One region of the Spinactinospora alkalitolerans genome, then DNA from elsewhere that is predicted to be linked to it. Evidence: predicted binding sites of a transcription regulator. Region 1 holds the regulator's gene; the other holds the start of a gene.
What was found. The regulator HspR, encoded in region 1, represses chaperone genes until heat shock. The targets are predictions, from matches to a motif close to ANTTGAGTCNNNNNGACTCAANT.
Positions count from the first base shown of each region.

Region 2: lon (endopeptidase La) is a predicted target of HspR. The motif match lies at 7,205-7,227, and genes of this name have one in related genera.

Region 1 covers NZ_JACCCC010000001.1:124,904-136,011, reverse strand. Annotated here, with positions in the region: gene HDA32_RS00725 (gamma carbonic anhydrase family protein) at 1-169, shown strand, start outside; gene HDA32_RS00720 (hypothetical protein) at 468-656, shown strand; gene HDA32_RS00715 ((Fe-S)-binding protein) at 968-3,130, opposite strand; gene dnaK (molecular chaperone DnaK) at 3,617-5,482, shown strand; gene grpE (nucleotide exchange factor GrpE) at 5,514-6,248, shown strand; gene dnaJ (molecular chaperone DnaJ) at 6,365-7,522, shown strand; gene HDA32_RS00695 (heat shock protein transcriptional repressor HspR) at 7,528-7,950, shown strand; gene clpB (ATP-dependent chaperone ClpB) at 8,050-10,653, shown strand; gene HDA32_RS00685 (glycosyltransferase) at 10,694-11,108, opposite strand, start outside.
Region 2 covers NZ_JACCCC010000001.1:4,960,607-4,971,714, forward strand. Annotated here, with positions in the region: gene HDA32_RS22030 (GntP family permease) at 1-1,301, opposite strand, end outside; gene HDA32_RS22035 (DeoR/GlpR family DNA-binding transcription regulator) at 1,320-2,111, opposite strand; gene HDA32_RS22040 (MFS transporter) at 2,281-3,423, opposite strand; gene HDA32_RS22045 (Gfo/Idh/MocA family oxidoreductase) at 3,595-4,674, opposite strand; gene lon (endopeptidase La) at 4,782-7,193, opposite strand; gene HDA32_RS22055 (ABC transporter substrate-binding protein) at 7,433-8,779, shown strand; gene HDA32_RS22060 (carbohydrate ABC transporter permease) at 8,849-9,829, shown strand; gene HDA32_RS22065 (carbohydrate ABC transporter permease) at 9,826-10,794, shown strand; gene HDA32_RS22070 (response regulator transcription factor) at 10,822-11,108, opposite strand, start outside.

The DNA of each region.
Region 1 (11,108 bases):
GGGCGCGCTCGTGCCCCCGGGCAAGACCGTGCCGCCGGGGACCCTGTGGGCCGGCGTTCCCGGCAAGGTGATCCGCGAGCTCACCGACGCCGACCGCGCGGGCTTCGCCGACACCCCCGAGAAGTACGCGGCGACCGCCCGGCTGCACCGCGACGTCCGGTGGCGCTGACCGGCCCGGGAGGACCAGTTCGGAAGGACCCTCACCACCCCCTCTTCTCTACTATTACGAAAGGGAATAGGACTACGGATTCGACTGTCCTAGTCCTTCCTGCACCCGGAATGCCGTGAATCCATACCGCCACAGAACTACATCGGCGGATGGCTCGAGAATGGTCCCTCTGGGTCATGCGGCGCCCGGCTACTGCGGCGTAACCTGATGTCGAGGCACGTCAGTGGCTCTTTTCCGGCGGTGCTCGGGGTAGCCGCACCGCCCCGCGAAGGGCGGTTTCTCGATGGGGGTGAGTGCGATGGATTCGAATCTGGATACGCGCCTCCACGACCACGTCGCGCTCGCCGAGATCGAACTTTACTCCGATGTGCTGATCGCCGTCGCCATCGCCGAGGAGCGCCTCAGCATCGAGGAGATCGACCAGGTGCTGGGCGTCCCGCCCCGCCGCCCCAAGGGCTGTGAGACCCCGCCCCCAGGGGGTCGGTAAGGCCCGCCCAAGGACGGGGTGGCGTGCGGGTGGGCGACTCTCTCGCGTGGCCGCCGGGCCCGTGGACGCAAAACCGCCCACCCGCACGCGAAGCAGACCCGCCACCTCCGGTCCGCACCGAAACCACGGTTACGGTCCGGAGCCCAAGCAGACGGCGTGGGCGGCGCGGCGCCGGGGCGATCCCTGTAGGGGCCTACGGCCACGCGAGAGGATCGCCCAGTCACCGCGGATCCCTCCTGGGGCTGGGACTCACACCCCCTTGAGGTCAAGGAAGGCGCCCGCTCTCCCCGGCCACCGCGAAAGATCCCCCGCTAGACGTTCTCCTTCTCCGGCTCCTGGGGCGTGGGCTTCTCGCCCTTGACCGAGCGGAGCAGGAGCTGGGAGACGTCGACGACCTCCAGGCCCTCCTTGGCCTCGCCCTTGGACTTCTTCTCGTTGATCGCGTCGCCGAGCATCACCTGGCAGAACGGGCACGCGGTCGACACGGTGTCGGGGTCGGTGGTCAGCGCCTCGTCCACGCGCTCGGTGTTGATGCGCTTGCCGATGCGCTCCTCCATCCACATCCGCGCGCCGCCGGCGCCGCAGCAGAAGCCCCGCTCCTTGTGGCGGTGCATCTCGACGGTCGTGACGCCGGGCACCTGCGCCATGATGTCGCGCGGCGGGGTGTAGACCTTGTTGTGCCGGCCCAGGAAGCACGGGTCGTGGTAGGTGATGTTCTCGTCGATCGGCTGGACCGGGGTGAGCCTGCCGTCATCCACCAGCTTGGCCAGCAACTGGCTGTGGTGGATGACGTCGTAGTCACCGCCGAGCTGCGGGTACTCGTTGCCGAGCGTGTTGAAGCAGTGCGGGCAGCTCGCCACGATCTTGGTGACGCCGGCGTCGTTGAGCGTCTCCACGTTCTGCTGCGCGAGCATCTGGAAGACGAACTCCATGCCCAGGCGCCGCGCCGGGTCGCCGGTGCAGGCCTCCATCCCGCCGAGCACCGCGAACTTCACGCCGGCCATGTGCAGCAGCTCGGCGATCGCCTTCGTGGTCTTCTTGGCGCGGTCCTCCAGCGCTCCGGCGCAGCCCACCCAGAACAGGTACTCGGTGCCCTCGGGCAGCTTGTCCTCGACGACGGGGACCTCGAAGTCGAGTTCGGAGACCCAGTCGAGGCGCTTGTCCTCGGCCATGCCCCACGGATTGCCCTTGTTCTCCAGGTTCTTCAGCAGCGTGTTCGCCTCGGAGGGGAAGCTCGACTCGATCATGACCTGGTAGCGGCGCATGTCCAGGATGTGGTCGACGTGCTCGATGTCGACCGGGCACTGCTCGACGCAGGCGCCGCAGTTGGTGCACGACCACAGCACGTCGGGGTGGATGACCCCGCCCTCCTCCTCGGTGCCCACGAGGGGCTTGCCCAGCAGGGCGAGGACGTCGGTGCCGGCGTGGCTCTCGTCGCTCTCTTCGGTGAGCCCCTGCATCAGGTAGGGGGCCTTGGCGTATGCGTGGTCGCGCAGGTCCATGACCAGCTTCTTCGGCGACAGCGGCTTGCCGGTGTTCCACGCCGGGCACTGCGACTGGCACCGGCCGCACTCGGTGCAGGTGGTGAAGTCGAGCAGGCCCTTCCAGGTGAACTCCTCGACCTTGCCGACGCCGAAGGGGTCCTCGTCGGGGTCGGCCTCCTCGAAGTCCAGCGGGTCGCCGTCCTTGTTCAGCATCTGCTTGGCCGGGCCGAGCGCGACGGAGCCGTCGGCGTTGCGCTTGAAGTAGATGTTGATCGGCGCGGTGAAGCGGTGCCAGGCGACGCCCATCGTCAGGACCACGCCGATGACGATGAAGAAGACCCACGAGATGATCAGCTTGAAGGCCGCGATGAGGGCCAGGGCGGGCTCGCTGGGCGGCAGGACCGCGCCGAGCGCGTGCGAGATCGGGGTGGTCCATACCGGGAACGGGAACTCGCCCATCGCGACCTTGATGCCGCGGATCGCGAAGATCGAGACCAGCAGGCCGATGATGTAGGCCTCGACGTAGTAGGCCGTCCAGTGCCGGGAGTTGTCGAACTTGGACTTGCGGCCGATCCGCTTGGGCCCCCTGAGCCGGCGGTAGAGCGTCAGCCCGATGATGCCGACGAGGCTCGCGGCGGCGACGACCTCGATGAAGACGCCGTAGATCGGCCAGTCGTAGATGATCGGCAGGTGGAAGTGGGGGTCCCACACCTCGCCGTGCGCCTCGGCCACCGTGAACACCAGGGCCGGGAACGACACCATGATGAACCAGTGGGCGACGCCGATCCAGCGCCATTTGAGCATGCGCGTGTGCCCGAGCGTCTCGATCAGCGTGTTCGTGATTCGCCGGCCGAAGTCCGCCTTCCGAGCGGCTTCCACCGGACGGCCGACGCCCACGGTGCGGACCATCTGGCGGATGCCATAGGCCCACACCACTACCCCGACCACGGCGAAGGCGGTCGTGATGATCCCCAGAACCAGGTAGAGCATCGCCCGCGGCCTCCCATCATGCTGTCGTGATCCGGTGCGCCACACACCGGAGGTCCACTCAATGTTACTAGCGAGTAATACCGAGCGGGTCAACGCGTCACGGCACCCGGCCCTGAACCGACCGGACGGGATGCCTGGTTGTCCGGTCCCAGGTTAGTGAAGTGCGCCCCCACCGAGTTCACACGGGTCCGCACGAGCGCGCACGACCGGTCGTCTCCCGGATCCCTCCCCTGATCCGCCCCTTGGTCCGGCCCCCGGTTCCGCCCCTGAGCCGGATCGGGATCTCCCCTTGGATGTCCCGGGGTTCTGCGATCGGGCGCGCGAAGAGCGTCCCGATCGGCGACGATCGGGAACAACCTCCGCGTCTCCCGCGTTGACCCCGTATGCGGGCACCCTTGAGTCCACCTGGCTCAAGTGATTTGACAGCAGACGAAACCTGAAGCAATACTGCGCCTGTAAGACTCAACCTTGACGGAGGACGTACTCATGGCACGTGCGGTCGGCATCGACCTGGGGACGACCAACTCGGTCGTCTCGGTCCTGGAGGGCGGCGAGCCCACGGTCATCGCCAACGCCGAAGGCGCCCGGACCACCCCGTCCGTCGTGGCCTTCGCGAAGAACGGTGAAGTGCTCGTCGGCGAGGTGGCCAAGCGCCAGGCGGTCACCAACGTCGACCGGACCATCCGGTCGGTCAAACGCCACATCGGCACGGACTGGTCCACCGAGATCGACGACAAGACCTTCACCCCGCAGCAGATCAGCGCGTTCGTGCTGCAGAAGCTGAAGAGGGACGCCGAGGCCTACCTCGGCGAAGAGGTGACCGACGCGGTCATCACCGTCCCGGCCTACTTCAGCGACTCCGAGCGCCAGGCGACCAAGGAAGCGGGCACGATCGCCGGGCTCAACGTCCTGCGCATCATCAACGAGCCCACCTCCGCCGCGCTCGCCTACCACCTGGAGAAGGAGGACGAGGCCACCATCCTCGTCTTCGACCTCGGTGGCGGCACCTTCGACGTCTCCCTGCTGGAGGTCGGCGACGGCGTGGTCGAGGTCAAGGCCACCCACGGCGACAACCACCTCGGCGGTGACGACTGGGACCAGGCGGTCGTCGACTGGCTGGTCGAGCGGTTCAAGAACAGCAACGGCGTCGACCTGTCCAAGGACAAGATGGCGCTGCAGCGGCTGCGCGAGGCGGCGGAGAAGGCCAAGATCGAGCTCTCCAGCTCCAGCGAGTCCGCGATCAACCTGCCCTACATCACGGCTTCGGCCGAGGGCCCCCTGCACATGGACGAGAAGCTCACGCGCGCGGAGTTCCAGCGGCTGACCTCCGACCTCCTTGAGCGCACCAAGGCTCCGTTCCAGCAGGTCATCCGGGACGCCAGCATCGACGTCAACAAGATCGACCACGTGGTCCTGGTCGGCGGCTCCACCCGCATGCCGGCCGTCGTCGAGCTGGTCAAGGAGCTGACCGGCGGCAAGGACCCGAACAAGGGCGTCAACCCCGACGAGGTCGTCGCGATCGGCGCCGCCCTGCAGGCCGGTGTGCTCAAGGGCGAGGTCAAGGACGTCCTGCTGCTCGACGTGACCCCGCTGTCGCTGGGCATCGAGACCAAGGGCGGCGTGTTCACCAAGCTCATCGAGCGCAACACGACGATCCCGACCAAGCGCTCGGAGATCTTCACCACCGCCGACGACAACCAGCCCTCGGTGCAGATCCAGGTCTACCAGGGCGAGCGCGAGATCGCCCAGTACAACAAGAAGCTGGGCGTCTTCGACCTGACCGGCCTGCCCCCGGCGCCGCGCGGCGTCCCGCAGGTCGAGGTCACCTTCGACATCGACGCCAACGGCATCGTGAACGTCACCGCGAAGGACCTCGGCACGGGCAAGGAGCAGTCGGTGACCATCTCCGGCGGGTCCTCCCTGCCGAAGGAGGACATCGACAAGATGGTCCGCGACGCCGAGCAGTACGCCGAGGAGGACCGCAAGCGCCGCGAGGAGGCCGAGGTCCGCAACAACGCCGAGTCCCTCGTCTACCAGACCGAGAAGGTCATCAAGGACAACGAGGACAAGGTCCCGGCCGAGGTGAAGACCGAGACCGAGGACGCCGTCGCCGAGCTGAAGAAGGCGCTGGAGGGCTCCGACATCGAGGCCATCCGGTCGGCGAGCGAGAAGGTCGCGCTGGCCAGCCAGAAGATCGGCTCCGCCATCTACGGCCAGCAGGGCCAGCAGACCGCCGACGCGCCCACCGGCGCCGAGGGGGCGGCCGGCGGCGCCCAGGCCGACGCGGACAACGACGTCGTTGACGCTGAGATCGTCGACGAGGACAACGGCAAGCGCGAAGGCAACGCCTGAGTCCGAGACGGTGAGGGAGGAGGCGTAGCCAATGGCGTCGCCGGAGAACGAGAACGGCGAGGAACGGCAGGGGCCGGTGATCCGCGACAAGCGGCGCATCGATCCCGAGACCGGCGAGCTGCGCACCCCGGAGGGGGCCGCCGAGCCCGCTCCGGGCTCCGAGGCCGATGCGGTCGAGCCCGAGGAGGCCGAGGAGACCGAGGTCACGGTCGTCGATGACGCCGAACTCGCGCTGCTGCGCGAGCAGCTCAACGACCGCACCAACGACCTCAAGCGGCTGCAGGCGGAGTACGCCAACTACCGCAAGCGCGTGGACCGGGACCGGACCGCCGTCCGGGAGCAGGCGCTGGCCCAGGTGATGGGCGAGCTGCTGCCGGTGCTGGACGACATCGGCCGGGCCCGCGAGCACGACGAGCTGGCCGGCGGGTTCAAGTCGGTCGGCGAGTCGCTGGAGTCGCTGGTCGCCAAGTTGGGGTTGAAGAAGTACGCGGAGAAGGGCGACGAGTTCGACCCCAACGTGCACGAGGCCCTGACGATGGTCCCCTCGCCCGAGGTGAGCGTCCCGACCGTCATCGAGGTGTTCCAGCCCGGATACCTCGTCGGCGAGCGGGTGCTCCGCCCGGCCCGCGTGGTCGTGGCCGGCCCGGACGAGGAGGAGGGCGCCGCCGCCGGCGAGGCGGCCGAGCCCGAGGCGGCGGCCGGGGCCGGTCCCGGCCCGGTCGAGGGCGCCGCCGAGGACGGAGCAGACGGCGAACAGCAGAGGTAGCAGCGGAGCGCGCCCCGGGGCAGGCCCCCGGGGCGCGCTCGGATCCGGGCGCGGGGATTCGCGCGCGGCCCCGGCCCACCGACAACCGAGGACGAAGCGGGAGAAGGCAAGCGTCGATGAGCACCAAGGACTACCTGGAGAAGGACTACTACAAGGTCCTCGGAGTCTCAAAGACGGCCACGAAGGACGAGATCAAGCAGTCCTACCGCAAGCTCGCGCGCAAGTACCATCCCGACGCCAACACCGGTGACAGCGCCGCCGAGGACCGGTTCAAGGAGATCTCCGAGGCCTACAACGTCCTGTCGGACGAGAAGCGCCGCAAGGAGTACGACGACGCGCGCTCGCTGTTCGGCGGCTCCTACCGGCCGGGCGGAGGCACCGGGGCGGGCGACTTCAACCTCGGCGACCTGTTCGGCCAGGGCACCGGCACCGCCGGCGGGGGCGGCGAGCGGCTCAGCGACCTGTTCGGCGGGCTGTTCGGCGGCCGCGGCGGGCGCGCGAGCACGCAGGCCCGGCGCGGCGCCGACGTGGAGACCGAGACCAAGCTGACCTTCACCGAGGCCGCCAAGGGCGTCACCCGGTCGTTCCAGCTCACCAGCGAGTCCGCCTGCCCGACCTGCCAGGGCACCGGCGCCAAGGTCGGGACGACGCCGCGGGTGTGCCCGAAGTGCTCGGGCACCGGCCACGAGAACAAGAACCTGGGCGGCTTCTCGCTGTCCGAGCCGTGCAGCGAGTGCAAGGGCCGCGGCCTCGTCGTCGACGACCCGTGCGCCACCTGCCACGGCAGCGGGCGCGGCAAGAGCACCCGCACGATCCAGGCCCGAATCCCCGCGGGCGTCACCGACGGCCAGAGGATCAGGATCAAGGGCAAGGGAGCGCCGGGCGAGCGGGGCGGGCCGGCCGGAGACCTCTTCGTGGTGGTGCACGTGCAGCAGCACCAGTTGTTCGGCAAGACCGGCGACAACCTGACGATCACCGTCCCGGTGACCTTCCCCGAGGCGACGCTGGGCGCCGATGTCCGGGTGCCCACGCTCAACGGCCTCCCGGTCACCGTCAAGATCCCCCCGGGCACCCCGAACGGCCGCACGTTCCGGGTCAGGGGCAAGGGGACCCAGCGGCGCGACGGCACAGCGGGCGACCTGCTGGTCACCGTCGAGGTCGCGGTGCCGCAGAACCTCAACGGCGCGGCCAGGGAGGCACTGGAGAACTTCCGCGCCGCGACAGCCGACCAGGATCCGCGCAGCGATCTGGAAGCACGCGCTAAGGGGGCGTGACAACCATGAACCACCCCGCCTTCGGAGACGACACCCCGGTCTACGTCATCTCGGTGGCCGCGGAGCTGTCCGGGCTGCACCCGCAGACCCTGCGGCAGTACGACCGGCTCGGCCTGGTGTCCCCCGGCCGTGCGGCGGGGCGGGGCAGGCGCTACTCCATGCGCGACATCCAGCAGCTCCGCGAGGTGCAGCGGCTGTCCCAGGAGAACGGCATCAACCTCGCGGGGATCAAGCGCATCCTGGAACTCGAACGCGAGGTGGCCGAGCTGCGCGAACACCTCTTCCACCTGCGCAACGAACTCGACGCGGCGCGCACCGCGGTCACCCGGCGCACCTCGGGGCGCTCCGGCGGCGGCGAACTGCTCCCGGTGCGGCGCACCCGCGTCACGATCTTCAACACGACACCTCCCCATCCGCCGGAGCAGTAGCACCGGTCCCGACCTCACGGGCCGCGTTCCCGCCGGTTCGCGGCCGGCGAGGCCGTGCGGAAGGGGAGGCGACGACTCGGTCAGAGGGGGCGGCGAGGCATGGACTACAAACTCACCAAGAAGAGCCAGGAGGCGCTGTCGGTCGCGCTCCGGCGCGCGACCACCGACGGCAGCCCGCAGGTCGAGCCGGTCCACCTGCTGGCCGCCCTCGTCAACCAGGGCGAGGGGATCATCCGGCCCCTGCTCAAGGAGGTCGGGGTCAATCCCGACGAACTGAACCGTCAGATCGAGGAGGCCATCGCGGGCCTGCCCAAGGCCGCCGGCGCCACGGTGAGCGCTCCGGCCAGCTCACGGCAGTTGATCATCTCGCTGAACACCGCGGCGCAGCGCGCCAAGCAGATGGAGGACGAGTTCGTCTCGACCGAGCACCTGCTGGTCGGGCTGGCCGCCGACGGCGGCGGGGCCGCCGAGCTGCTGAAGGGCGCCGGGGCCGCGCCCGAGGCGCTGCTGGAGGCGTTCGAGCGGGTGCGCGGGCACGGCAGGGTCACCTCGGAGAACCCGGAGGAGACGTTCCAGGCGCTGGAGAAGTACGGCGTCGACCTGACCGAGCAGGCCCGCTCCGGCGCGCTCGACCCGGTCATCGGCCGCGACTCCGAGATCCGCAGGGTCGTGCAGGTGCTGTCGCGGCGGACCAAGAACAACCCGGTGCTCATCGGCGAGCCCGGCGTCGGCAAGACGGCGGTGGTCGAGGGCCTGGCGCAGCGCATCGTGGCCGGTGACGTGCCCGAGTCGCTGCGCGGCAAGCGGCTCGTCTCGCTGGACCTGTCGGCGATGGTGGCCGGCGCGAAATACCGGGGCGAGTTCGAGGAGCGCCTCAAGGCCGTCCTGACCGAGATCAAGGAGAGCGACGGCCAGGTCGTCACGTTCATCGACGAACTGCACACGATGGTCGGCGCCGGCGCGGCCGAGGGCGCCATGGACGCGGGCAACATGCTCAAGCCGATGCTGGCCCGCGGCGAGCTGCGCATGGTCGGCGCGACGACGCTGGACGAGTACCGCGAGCGCATCGAGAAGGACGCCGCGCTGGAGCGGCGGTTCCAGCAGGTCATGGTGGACGAGCCGTCGGCGGCCGACACGATCGCGATCCTGCGCGGGCTGAAGGGGCGCTACGAGGCCCACCACAAGGTGCAGATCGCCGACTCCGCCCTGGTCGCGGCCGCGACGCTGTCCGACCGCTACATCACCGCGCGGTTCCTGCCCGACAAGGCCATCGACCTGATCGACGAGGCCGCGTCCCGGCTGCGGATGGAGATCGACTCCCGGCCCGTGGAGATCGACGAGCTCCAGCGCGCCGTCGACCGGCTGAAGATGGAGGAGATGGCGCTCGACAAGGAGTCCGACCCCGCCAGCCGGCAGCGCCTGGAGCGGCTGCGCGCCGACCTCGCCGACCGGCAGGAGCAGCTCAACGGGCTGGTCGCCCGCTGGGAGCAGGAGAAGGCCGGGCTGAACAGGGTCGGCGAGCTCAAGGAGCGCCTGGACGACCTGCGCGGCCAGGCCGAGCGCGCCCAGCGCGACGGCGACTTCGAGGCCGCGTCCCGGCTGATGTACGGCGAGATCCCGCAGCTCGAGAAGCAGGTGGAGGAGGCGTCCTCGGCCGAGGAGGAGGCCGAGGCCGAGGCCACCATGGTCAAGGACGAGGTCGGCGCGGACGACGTCGCCGACGTCGTGTCGTCGTGGACCGGCATCCCGGTGGGCCGCCTCATGGAGGGCGAGACCACCAAGCTGCTGCGCATGGAGGACGAGCTCGGCAGGCGGCTGATCGGGCAGGGCAAGGCCGTGCGCGCGGTCTCCGACGCGGTGCGCCGCGCCCGCGCCGGCATCTCCGACCCGGACCGGCCCACGGGGTCGTTCCTGTTCCTCGGCCCCACGGGCGTCGGCAAGACCGAGCTGGCCAAGGCGCTGGCGGAGTTCCTGTTCGACGACGAGCGGGCGATCGTGCGCATCGACATGAGCGAGTACTCCGAGAAGCACTCCGTGTCCCGCCTGGTCGGAGCGCCCCCCGGCTACGTCGGCTATGAGGAGGGCGGTCAGCTCACCGAGGCGGTGCGCCGCCGCCCCTACACCGTCGTGCTGCTGGACGAGGTGGAGAAGGCGCACATCGAGGTCTTCGACACCCTGCTGCAGGTGCTCGACGACGGCCGCCTCACCGACGGCCAGGGCCGGCAGGTGGACTTCCGCAACACGCTGCTGATCCTCACCTCCAACCTGGGCTCGCAGTTCCTGGTGGACCCGGCGCTGGAGGAGAAGGGCCGGCAGGACAAGGTTATGACGGTGGTGCGCAACACGTTCAAGCCGGAGTTCCTGAACCGGCTGGACGACGTGATCATGTTCGACGCGCTGTCCACGACCGAACTGACCCGGATCGTCGACCTGCAGATCGACCGGCTGGGCCGGCGCCTGGCCGACCGCAGGCTGCATCTGGACGTCACCCCGGCCGCCCGCGAGTGGCTCGCGCTCACCGGCTACGACCCGGTCTACGGCGCCCGCCCGCTGCGCCGCCTGGTGCAGGCCTCCATCGGCGACCCGCTCGCCAAGGCGCTGCTCGCGGGCGACCTCAAGGAGGGCGACACGGTCGTCGTCGACCTCGACGAGACCAAGGACGCCCTGAGCGTCACCCCCGCCACCGTCCCGACCCCCACCTGACCGTCCGGGGTGCGGCCGCACCCCGGACGCGGTACGGCGGTCAGCGGGCCGCTGATTGGATGAGGTCGGCGGCCCGCACCACGCCTTCGCGTTCGCGGATCGCGGCGCCGATCTCGTCCAGGTGGCGGCGGAGTCCGACGTTGCCGAGCAGGCTCTCCACGCCGGCGCGCAGCTCGTCGGGCCGGAAGCCGTAGGCGTCCATGCGCAGCCCGAACCCCAGCTCCTGGACGCGCTGGGCGTTGTCGTACTGGTCCCAGAACAGCGGCAGGACGATCATCGGCTTGCCGAAGTGGAAGGACTCGGTGACGGTGTTGTTGCCGCCGTGCGTGATCACCAGGTCCACCAGCGGCAGGATCTCGGTCTGGGACAGGAACTCCTCGCCCCACATGTTCGGGGGCAGCTCGATCTCGTCGTGGCGGGGGCCCTTGGAGACGATGTAGCGGTGGCTGGTCCCG
Region 2 (11,108 bases), 4.8 Mb from region 1:
ACGCCGGACAGGCCGGTGAAGCGCGTGACGACCCAGAAGTAGGAGTCGTTGAAGTAGGAGAAGACGATCGAGCCGGCGCAGGCCGAGAGCACGGCGAGCGTCGGGTCGACGCCGGCGGACTCGACGAGGGGCGCGCTCAGCGTGGCCGCGGTGATGATCGCGACGGTGCCCGACCCCTGCGCCACGCGCACGAAGCTGGCGATCACGAACGGGATGAGGAACATCGGCACCGGCCAGCCCGACACGGCGTCGGCCAGCGCGTCGCCCACGCCCGACTGGCGCAGGACCTCGCCGAACGCGCCGCCGGCGCCGGTGATGAAGACGATCATGCCCGCCGATGCGGCGGCCGCGGTGAGCCAGCCGACCACGGTCTTGCGGTCGGTACCGCGCGGCGGCAGCAGGTAGACGGCGATGACCAGGCCGATCAGCAGCGCGACGGCGGGGTTGCCGATGACGGCGAAGGTGTCGCCGACCACCGGGGGCACGGACATGGCGCCGGTGACGGTGTTGCCGACGATCAGCAGCAGCGGCAGCAGCAGCGGGACGCAGGCCCGCAGGGCGCTGACGGGCGGGTCGGCGGGCTCCTCGGCGATGTCGCGGCCGTCACCGGTGAGGACTCCCGTGGAGCCGGATCCGCCGCGCCCGTCCTCGGCGGCGAGCGCCGCGACGAGGTCGGGGTCGAGCTGGGACTCAAGCTTCGGGCCGACGATGCGCGCGTAGGCGACGACGACCGGGATCAGCAGGACCGCGAACAGCGTGCCGGCCACGATCACCGCGCCGAGGTCGGCGTTGAGCAGGCCGGCCGCCGCCAGCGGCCCGGGCGTGGGCGGCACCATGTGGTGGGTGACGGACAGGCCGCCGGCGAGCGCGAGGCAGACCACCACGAGCGGCTTGCCGTACCTGCGGGCCAGGGAGCGGGCCAGCGGGTGCAGGATGACGAAGCCGGAGTCGCAGAACACCGGGATCGAGACGACGGCGCCGGTGGCGGTCATGGCGACGTCCTCGCGCCCCTTGCCCGCGAGCCGGACGAACATCTTGGCCAGGGCGTCGGCGCCGCCGCTCTCCTCCAGGACCTTGCCGATCATCACGCCGAGCGCGATGACGATCCCGATGCCGGCGAGGGTGTTGCCGAAACCGGTGGTGATGTGCTCGATCAGCTCGGTGGCGGGGACGCCGGCGACCACGCCGGTCACCAGCGCGCCGGCCAGCAGCCCGACGAACGCGTCGAGCCTCGACCACAGGATGAGCGCGACGACCGCGGCGACGCCGAGGACCAGCGCCGCGAGCAGCTGCAATTCCATAGTCGTGATTCTTCTTTCCTACGATTCCTCCGGCGCCGCGGCCGGAGGGCCGGAGCCGAGCGACACGATGACGGGGGTGCATCGCGGGTCCTCGGCGAGGGATCGGCGGGCCTTCTCGGAAAGTCCGTCGTCGGTGATCACCGTGTAGTGACCGGGAACGATCGCCCAATGCGGGAACGGGGCCGCACCGATCTTGCTGGAGTCGGCCACGACGACCGCGTGGCGGGCGCTGCGCAGGTGGAGTTCCTTGATCGCTGCGAGCTCGGAGCTGGAGCAGTTGACGCCGCGCCCGGGCACCAGGCCGTCGGCGCCGATGAAGGCGATGTCGGCGGTGATCCGGTCGAGTACGGCGCGGGCGTAGTCTCCGACGATCGAGCCGCGCCGCTGCCGGACGCGGCCGCCGGTGAGGATCACCTCGACGTCCTCGGCGTCGTGCAGCGCCCAGAGGGGGCCGATGCCGTTGGTCACCACGGTCAGGCCGGAGCGGGCGGCGAGCCGCTCGGCGACGAAGGTCGTGGTGCTCCCGGCGTCGAGCAGCACCACGTGGTCGTCGTTGACCAGGGTGTTGGCGCATTCGGCGATGCGGCGCTTGGCCGCGGCGTTGCGTTCGCTCTTCTGGGTCCAGGACAGCTCGCCGGTGACGCTCACCGGGACCGCGCCGCCGTGGGTGCGCACGACCTTGCCGGCCTGTTCGAGTTCGCTGAGGCCGCGGCGCACGGTGGACGGGCTCACGCCGAGGACGTCGGCGAGCTCCTCGACCCGCTGTACCCCGTCGATGACGGCGTCCAGCAGCCGCTGGTGACGTGCCACAACGCTCCTCTGCTCATCTCGCGCAATCTATTCGCAACATCATGACCAGTTTGAGCAGATTAAGCAAGTGGGGAACCGAAATTTGATTGAAACACGCATGCGGTAGCCCGCGGATTCCCGGACACCGCGCACGGTGCGCACCGTCGGCGAGCGAAACGCGCGGCCGGGATCAGCCCCGCGGCCGCGTCCTCAAGACGAGCCCGGCCAGCGCCGCCGCGGCGCACAGGGCCGCGACGTAGCCGACCACGCCGCCCCATCCCACGTGGTCGTAGACGACGCCGCCGAGCCAGCCGAACACGCTGGAGCCCAGGTAGTAGGCCAGCGTGTAGAGCGCGGAGGCCTGCGCCCTGACCTCGCCGGAGGCCCTGCGGCCCACCCAGGCCGACGCGGTGGCGTGCGCGGCGAAGAAGCAGAACGTGAGGACGACGAGGCCGACCACGATGACCGGCAGCGACATCGCCAGCATGGCGAGCGCGCCCAGCACCATGCCGGCGACGCCGGCCAGCAGCACCGCGAGCCGGCCCACCCGTTCGATCACGATCCCCGCGGCGGCCGAGCTGACGGTGCCGGCGAGGTAGGCGACGAACAGGAACGCCACGACGGTCTGGGAGAGCCCGAACGGCTCCCCCGCCATCCGGAAGCCGAGGTAGTTGTAGACGGAGACGAAGGCCCCCATGAGGAACAGGCCCTGGCAGTACAGCGCGAGCAGGCCGGGGTCCGTCAGGGCGGCGGCCACCCGCCGCCCCATGCCCATCGCTCCCGCGGCCCGGCGCCCGGGCGCGAATCCCCGCGGCCGGGGGATCGCGAAGAGGAACACGAGCAGGGCGAGCAGACCCAGCACCGAGTCCGCGCCGACGCCCCAGCGCCACCCGCCGAGGTCGGCGACGGCACCGGCGACGAGGCGGCCCGCCATCCCGCCCACGGTGTTGCCCGCGATGTAGACGCCGACCACGCGGCCCAGATGGGCCCGGTCGATCTCCTCGGCCAGGTAGGCCATCGCGACGGCCGGCACCCCGCCCAGCGCGGCGCCCTGCAGCGCGCGCAGCAGGAGCAGCGTCCACAGCTCCGGGGCGAACGGCGCCAGCAGGCCCAGCACCGTGGAGATCGTCAGGGCCACCGCCATGACCCGGACCCGTCCGAACCGGTCGGACAGGCCGCTCCAGACCAGCACGAACCCGGCGAGCCCTCCGGTGGCCAGGGAGACGGTGAGCGCCACCTGCGCCGCCGAGGCCGAGAACGTGCCGGCGAGTCCGGGCAGCACCGCCTGCACGGCGTAGAGCTGGGAGAACGTGGCGACCCCCGCGGCGACCATCGCCACTGTGACGCGCCGGTATCCGGAACTGCCGGCGCGGTGGCCCTGCCGTGACGGCGTCTCGCTGACGGTGTCGCTCACTCCTCTGACGCTAGAAAATCGGCGTGAACACGTCCAATGAACGGGCGATCGGATATCTCATACCCGCCGCGTGTCCACCGTGCCCGGCCGTCAGTCCGCGGCCAGGGCGACGACCCGGCCGGTTTCGGCGCTCTGCCTGGCCGCCTCGATGACCTCCAGGCCGTGCACGGCCTCGTGCAGTTCGACCGGCAGGGGGTCGCCCTCGCCGACGGCGTCGCGGACGGCGGCGTAGAAGGCCGGGTAGTCGCCGCGTTCGCTGGGCACGGCGCGCAGGTCGCCGTCGAGCCCGAACGCGCCCCACCTGGCCTTGGGCTCCTCGCCCCAGTCCGGGGCGTCGGGGCGCTCGCCGCGCTCCAGGCGGCGCTCCTGGCCGTCCAGGCCGCTGACCGTGAACGCGGTGCGGTCGCCCAGCGCCCGGAACCGCGGGCCGAGCTGGGCGGTCAGCGCGCTCATCCACAGGTGGGAGCGCACGCCCGAGGCGTGGGTGAGCGCGACGAATGTGTCGTCGTCGGCGCGCACGCCCGGCCGGTGGGAGTCGAGTTCGGCGTAGACGCTCGCGACCGGCCCGAACAGGTTGACGGCCTGGTCGATGAGGTGCGGCCCCAGGTCGTAGAGGAGCCCGGCGCCCTCCTCGACGCCGCCCTGATCGCGCCAGGTCTCCTTGGCCTCGGGGCGCCACCGCTCGAATCGGGACTCGAACCGGTGCACCCGGCCGAGGGTGCCCTCGTCGATCAGCTTCCACAGGGTCAGGAAGTCGCTGTCCCAGCGGCGGTTGTGGAACACCGTGAGGACCTGGCCGAGCCGCCGCGACTCCTCGGCGAGTTCGCGGGCCTCGGCGGAGGTGAGGGCGAAGGGCTTGTCCACCACGACCGCCAGGCCGGCCTCCAGCGCGGCGCGGGCCAGCGGGGCGTGGCTGTCGTTGGGCGTGGTGATGGCGGCGATCTCGAAGTCGTCGGCGCGCCGCCACAGCTCGTCGACCGACGCGATCACCTCGGTGTCGGGGTAGCGCTCGCGGACGGCGGCCCGCCGCCCGGGATCGCCCGTGACGACAGCGGACAGCCGCAGGCCCGGGGTGGCGTCGATGAGCGGGGCGTGGAAGACGGCGCCGCCCTTGCCGTAGCCGATCAGGGCGACGTGGAGATCGTGGTCAGCACCGTGCGAAGAGGTCATGCGTCCAATTATGGGAGACCGCGGCCCCGGCGCGCCGCGCCCCGGCCGCGGAGAAGACACGCGCGGGCCGTCCCCCGAGGGGGACGGCCCGCGTCGGCGTCCGCCGGTCAGGCGGCGACCGGCTCCCTGGAGCCGGCCGGCCGCAGCGCCAGGTCCAGCACCTCCCTGACGTCGGCCACCGGGTGCACGGTGAGCAGCTCCAGCACCTCGGCGGGCACGTCGTCCAGGTCGGGCTCGTTGCGCGCCGGAATCAGCACCGTGGTGATTCCGGCCCGGTGCGCGGCCAGCAGCTTCTGCTTGACCCCGCCGATCGGCAGGACCCGGCCGGTCAGCGAGACCTCACCGGTCATCGCGACGTCGGAGCGCGCCGGGCGGCCGGACAGCAGCGAGGCCAGCGCCGTGGTCATGGTGACGCCGGCGCTGGGGCCGTCCTTGGGGACGGCGCCGGCCGGGACGTGGATGTGCACGCCCCGCTCCTTGAGGTCGCCCACCGGCAGCTCCAGTTCGGCGCCGCGCGAGCGCAGGTAGGAGAGCGCGATCTGGGCGGACTCCTTCATCACGTCGCCGAGCTGGCCGGTCAGGGCCAGCCCGCCGGCACCGGACTCCGGGTCGGCCAGCGACGCCTCCACGAAGAGCACGTCGCCGCCCGCGCCGGTCACCGCCAGGCCCGTGGCGACCCCCGGCACGGCCGTCCGCTCGGCCGATTCCGGCGTGTGCCTGGGCCGGCCGATGTAGGCGCGCAGGTCGTCCGCTCCCACCGACACCGGCAGTTCGCGCTCGCCCAGCGCCACGGTCGCCGCGATCTTGCGCAGCACCCGCGCGATGGAGCGCTCCAGGCCGCGGACGCCGGCCTCGCGGGTGTACTCGCCGGCGACGGTGCGCAGCGCGTCGTCGCCCAGCACGACCTCGGACGGCTCCAGCCCGGCCTTCTCCAGTTGGCGCGGGAGCAGGTGGTCGCGGGCGATGGTGACCTTCTCGTCCTCGGTGTAGCCGTCCAGCTCCACCAGCTCCATGCGGTCCAGCAGCGGCGCCGGGACGGAGTCCAGGGTGTTGGCGGTGGCCAGGAAGACCACGTCGGACAGGTCGAGGTCGACTTCGAGGTAGTGGTCGCGGAAGGTGTGGTTCTGCGCCGGGTCGAGGACCTCCAGCAGGGCCGCCGTCGGATCGCCGCGGAAGTCGCTGCCGACCTTGTCGATCTCGTCCAGCAGCACGACCGGGTTCATCGAACCGGCCTCCTTGACGGCGCGGACGATCCGGCCGGGCAGCGCGCCGACGTAGGTGCGCCGGTGGCCGCGGATCTCCGCCTCGTCCCGGACGCCGCCGAGCGCGACCCTGGTGAACGTCCGCCCCATGGCGCGCGCCACCGATTCGCCCAGCGAGGTCTTGCCGACGCCGGGCGGGCCGACCAGGGCGAGCACGGCACCGCTGCGGCGGCCGCCGATGACGCCGAGCCCCTTGTCCTCGCGGCGCTTGCGCACCGCCAGGTACTCCACGATGCGCTCCTTGACGTCGTCGAGTCCCGCGTGGTCGGCGTCGAGCACCCCGCGCGCGCCCGCGATGTCGTAGGCGTCGTCGGTGCGCTCGTTCCAGGGCATGTCGAGGACGGTGTCGAGCCAGGTGCGGATCCATCCGGCCTCCGGCGAGGAGTCCCCGGCCCGCTCCAGCTTGTCGACCTCGGCCAGCGCGGCCGTGCGGACGTGTTCGGGCAGGTCGGCGGTCTCGACCCGCTCGCGGTAGTCCTCCTCCTCGCTGCCGGGCTTTCCGGACAGCTCGTTGAGCTCCTTGCGGACGGCCTCCATCTGGCGGCGCAGCAGGAACTCGCGCTGCTGCTTGTCCACGCCCTCCTGGACGTCCTTGTTGATCGTCTCGGTGACGTCGAGCTCGGCCAGGTACTCGCGGGTCCACTCGATGAGGTCGCCCAGCCGCTCGGAGACGTCGTAGCTCTCCAGCAGCCGGAGCTTCTGGGCGGTCTTGAGGAACGGGGAGTAGCCGCCGCGGTCGGCGAGCCGGCTCGGGTCGTCGAGCTGCTGGACGCCGTCGAGGATCTGCCAGGCGCCGCGCTTCTGCAGGTAGGTCGTCAGCAGCGTCTTGTACTCGCGGGCCAGCTCCTGCACCCTGCCCGGGTGGCCGCCCTCGGGGGTCTTCTCCTCGTGCACCGCGACCGAGACCCACAGCGCCGCGCCGGGCCCGGTGGTCCCGCTGCCCACGCGCGCCCGGGCCGTGCCGCGCAGCACCGCTGCGGGCTCACCGTCGGAGGTCCGGCCCACCTGCTCGATGACCGCGACGGTCCCCACGCCCGCATAGGAGCCGTCGACGCGCGGCACGATCAGCACCCGCGGCTTGCTCGCCGAGCGGATGCCGGGGGGCTTCGCCGCGCCGTCGCCCACGGCCTGGGCCGCCTCGACGGCGGAGCGGACCTCGGAGTCGGAGATGTCCACCGGCACGACCATGCCGGGAAGGACCACGTCGTCATCGAGCGGCAGGACGGGCAGCGTCACGCCGGATTGCGTGTCAGTCATGGGACCCTCCTTATTGAGTCAATAGGACTCAATAAAGAAGAGTCTGGTTTTGTTCCCCTGTCTCTGTTCGCTGACAGCGATCTCGATCCCGGCACGGTTCCATGACCGAACGACCACGTGACGAAACCGTTACGGCCGGGATCAGACACGGATATGGACAAGTCATGCCAAACCCACTTCCATCAGACCTCACGATCCCGGTCTACACCAGTCGCCGGGCGGTCCCCGGAGGTACGCGTATGCCCACATCCCCGCGCAGTCGCATCACCGTCGCGGCTTCGCTCCCCCTGATCCTGCTCGCCGGCGGCTGCTCCTACCTGTCGGGCGACTCCCAGGCGGCCGACCCCGAATCCGCGGACTGCGAGGACTTCCAGGAGTGGCAGGGCCACGAGGGCACCAGCGTGGAGGTCTACGCCTCCATCCGCGACGAGGAGGGCGAGCGGATGCAGCGGGCGTGGGCGGACTTCGCCTCCTGCACCGGCATCGACATCCAGTACGAGGGCAGCGGCGAGTTCGAGGCCCAGGTCCAGGTGAAGGTCGACGGCGGCAACGCCCCCGACCTCGCCTTCTTCCCCCAGCCCGGCCTGCTGGAGCGCTTCGCCGAATCCGGGGACGCGCTGCCGGCGCCCGAGGGCGTCCAGGAGAAGGCCGAGGCCGGCTGGAGCGAGGACTGGCTGAACTACGCCACCGTCGGCGACGAGCTCTACGGCACCCCGCTGGGAGCCAACGTCAAGTCCTTCGTCTGGTACTCCCCCGGCTTCTTCTCCGACAACGGCTACGAGGTCCCGCAGACCTGGGACGAACTGATCGAACTCAGCGACGCGATGGCCGACGACGGCGTCAAGCCGTGGTGCGCGGGCATCGAATCCGGTGACGCGACCGGATGGCCGGCCACCGACTGGGTCGAGAACGTGATGCTGCGGCAGAACGGCCCCGAGGTCTACGACCAGTGGGTCGAGCACGAGATCCCGTTCGACGACGACCAGGTCGCCGACGCCATGGAGCGGGTCGACGGGATCCTGCGCAACCCCGACTACGTCAACGGCGGCCACGGCGAGGTGCAGAGCATCGTCACCACCTCCTTCCAGGACGCCGGCCTGCCCATCCTGGACGACGAGTGCGGAATGTACCTGATGGGCTCCTTCTACGCCGCCCAGTGGCCGGAGGGGACCACGGTCGCCGAGGACGGCGACGCGTTCGCGTTCAACCTGCCCCCGATCAACCCCGACTTCGGCACGCCCGTCATGGGCGGCGGCGAGTTCGTCGGCGCCTTCGCCGACCGCCCCGAGGTCGTCGCGGTCCAGGAGTACCTGGCGACCGCCGACTACGCCGACCGGCGGGCCGCCGAGGGCGCCTGGTTCTCGGCCCACCAGGACCTGGACCTGGACACGCTGGAGTCCCCGACCGACCGACTCGGCGCCGAGATCCTGCGCGACTCCGAGACGGTGTTCCGCTTCGACGGCAGCGACAACATGCCGGCGGCGGTCGGCGCCGGAACGTTCTGGCGCGGCATGACCAACTGGATCAACGGCGACGAGACCGCGGAGACCCTGTCCTACATCGAGGACTCCTGGCCCTCCTCCTAAAGGAGCGTCCGCACCTGCCCCGGGCGCCGGCGCGCCGGCGCCCGGGCGGCTCCCCCTGAAAGGGATGGAATGGGTTTCTCCCTGCTCGAAGAGCTGCCCAAGCTCCTGTGGCTGGTGATCGGCGTCGCGGCGTTCACCGGCGTCATCGGAGTGCTCCTGCTCGTCGTCGACCGCGGCCCCAAGACGCGGCGCGACTGGTGGCAGGCGGCGTTCTTCCTCGGCCCGGCCGCGCTGCTGCTCCTGCTCGGCACGGTCTACCCGGTGGTGCGCACCACGGCGCTGTCGTTCATGGGCCGCTCCGGCGACGCCTGGGTCGGCACGGCCAACTACGTCTGGATGTTCACCCAGCCCGAGATCCTCATCGTGCTGCGCAACACCCTGCTGTGGGTGGTGTTCGCGCCGGTGCTGGCCACCACGACCGGGCTGGTCTACGCGGTCCTCGTTGACCGCTCCAGGTTCGAGTCCGTCGCCAAGTCGCTGCTGTTCATGCCGATGGCCATCTCCTTCGTCGGCGCCAGCATCATCTGGAAGTTCGTCTACGCGTTCGAACCGGCCGGATCCGATCAGATCGGCGTGCTCAACCAGGTGGTGGTCTGGCTGGGCGGCGAGCCGCAGCAGTGGCTGCTCAACCAGCCGCTGAACACGCTGCTGCTCATCGCCGTGCTGATCTGGGTGCAGGCGGGCTTCGCGATGGTGGTGCTGTCGGCGGCGATCAAGGCGATCCCCGCGGAGATCACCGAGGCCGCGCGGATCGACGGCGCCTCGTCCCCGCAGCTCTTCTGGCGCATCACGCTGCCGTCGGTCTGGCCGACGGTGACGGTCGTGCTGATCACCATCTCGGTGCAGACGCTGAAGGTCTTCGACATCGTCCGCACGATGACCGGCGGGCAGTTCGACACCAGCGTGATCGCCAACGAGATGTACAACCAGGCGTTCCGCTACGGCGAGCTCGGCCAGGGCTCGGCACTGGCCGTCTTCCTCTTCGTCCTGGTCATTCCCCTTGTCATCATGCAGATGCGCAGCAACCGACGCGCCAGGGAGCAGCAGTGACCAACCCGACGCCTCCCCCGCCCACCGCGGACGACGCCGTCAGGGCCGCGCCGCCGGAGTCATCGGCGGCCCGGGTCCGCAGGCGGCTGTCCGGCCGGGCCGCGGGCATCGCCGCCGTCGTCATCGCCGTGCTCTGGACGCTGCCCACCGCGGGGCTGTTCGTCTCCTCCTTCCGCCCGGAGGAGCAGATCAAGACGACCGGGTGGTGGACGTTCTTCAGCGATCCGCGGCTCACCATGGAGAACTACGGCGACGTGCTGTTCGGCACGGCCAGCCGGGGCCAGCTCGCCAGCTACTTCGTGAACTCGTTCGTCATCACGGTGCCGGCCACGGTGTTCGCGGTGACGCTCGCCGCGCTGGCCGCCTACGCGCTGGCCTGGATGAACTTCCCCGGGCGCGACTGGCTGTTCCTGGGGATCTTCGCGCTGCAGATCGTACCGCTGCAGATGTCGCTGGTGCCGCTGCTGCGCTTCTTCTCCGAGGGCGTGAGCATCGGCGACCAGCAGATCCTGCCGGCCTGGGAGCTGCAGGGCGCCTTCCAGTTCACCAACGTGTGGGTGGCGCACACGATCTTCGGCCTGCCGCTGGGGATCTTCCTGCTGCACAACTTCATCTCGCAACTGCCGCGCAGCCTGTTCGAGGCCGCGCGGGTGGACGGCGCGGGGCACGGCGTCATCTTCCGCCGCGTGGTGACTCCGCTGATCGTGCCCGCGCTGGTGTCGCTGGCGATCTTTCAGTTCCTCTGGGTCTGGAACGACCTCCTGGTGGCGCTGATCTTCGCGGGCGGCAGCGTGGACACCGCCCCGCTCACGGTCCGCCTGGCCGAGATGGCCGGCACCCGGGGCGGCGAATGGCAGCGCCTCACGGCCGGCGCGTTCGTCTCCATCGTGGTGCCGCTGGGCGTGTTCTTCGCCCTGCAGCGCTACTTCGTGCGCGGCCTGCTCGCCGGCAGCGTCAAGGGCTGATCCGGCCCGGCCGCCCGGCACGGCCCGCTACCGCACCAGGCCCGACTGGTAGGCGATCACCACCAGTTGGGCCCGATCGCGGGCGTGCAGCTTGACCATGGAGCGGCTGACGTGGGTGCGGGCGGTGGCGGGGCTGACCACCAGGCGCTCGGCGATCTCCTCGTTGGTCAGCCCCTCGCCGACCAGGCCCAGCACCTCGCGCTCGCGGTCGGTGAGCAGGCCCAGCTCGGGGCGGGGGGCGTGGCGGGCGCCCGAGCCCGTGGTGAACGCCGCGATGACGCGGCGGGTCACCGACGGCGACAGCAGCGATTCGC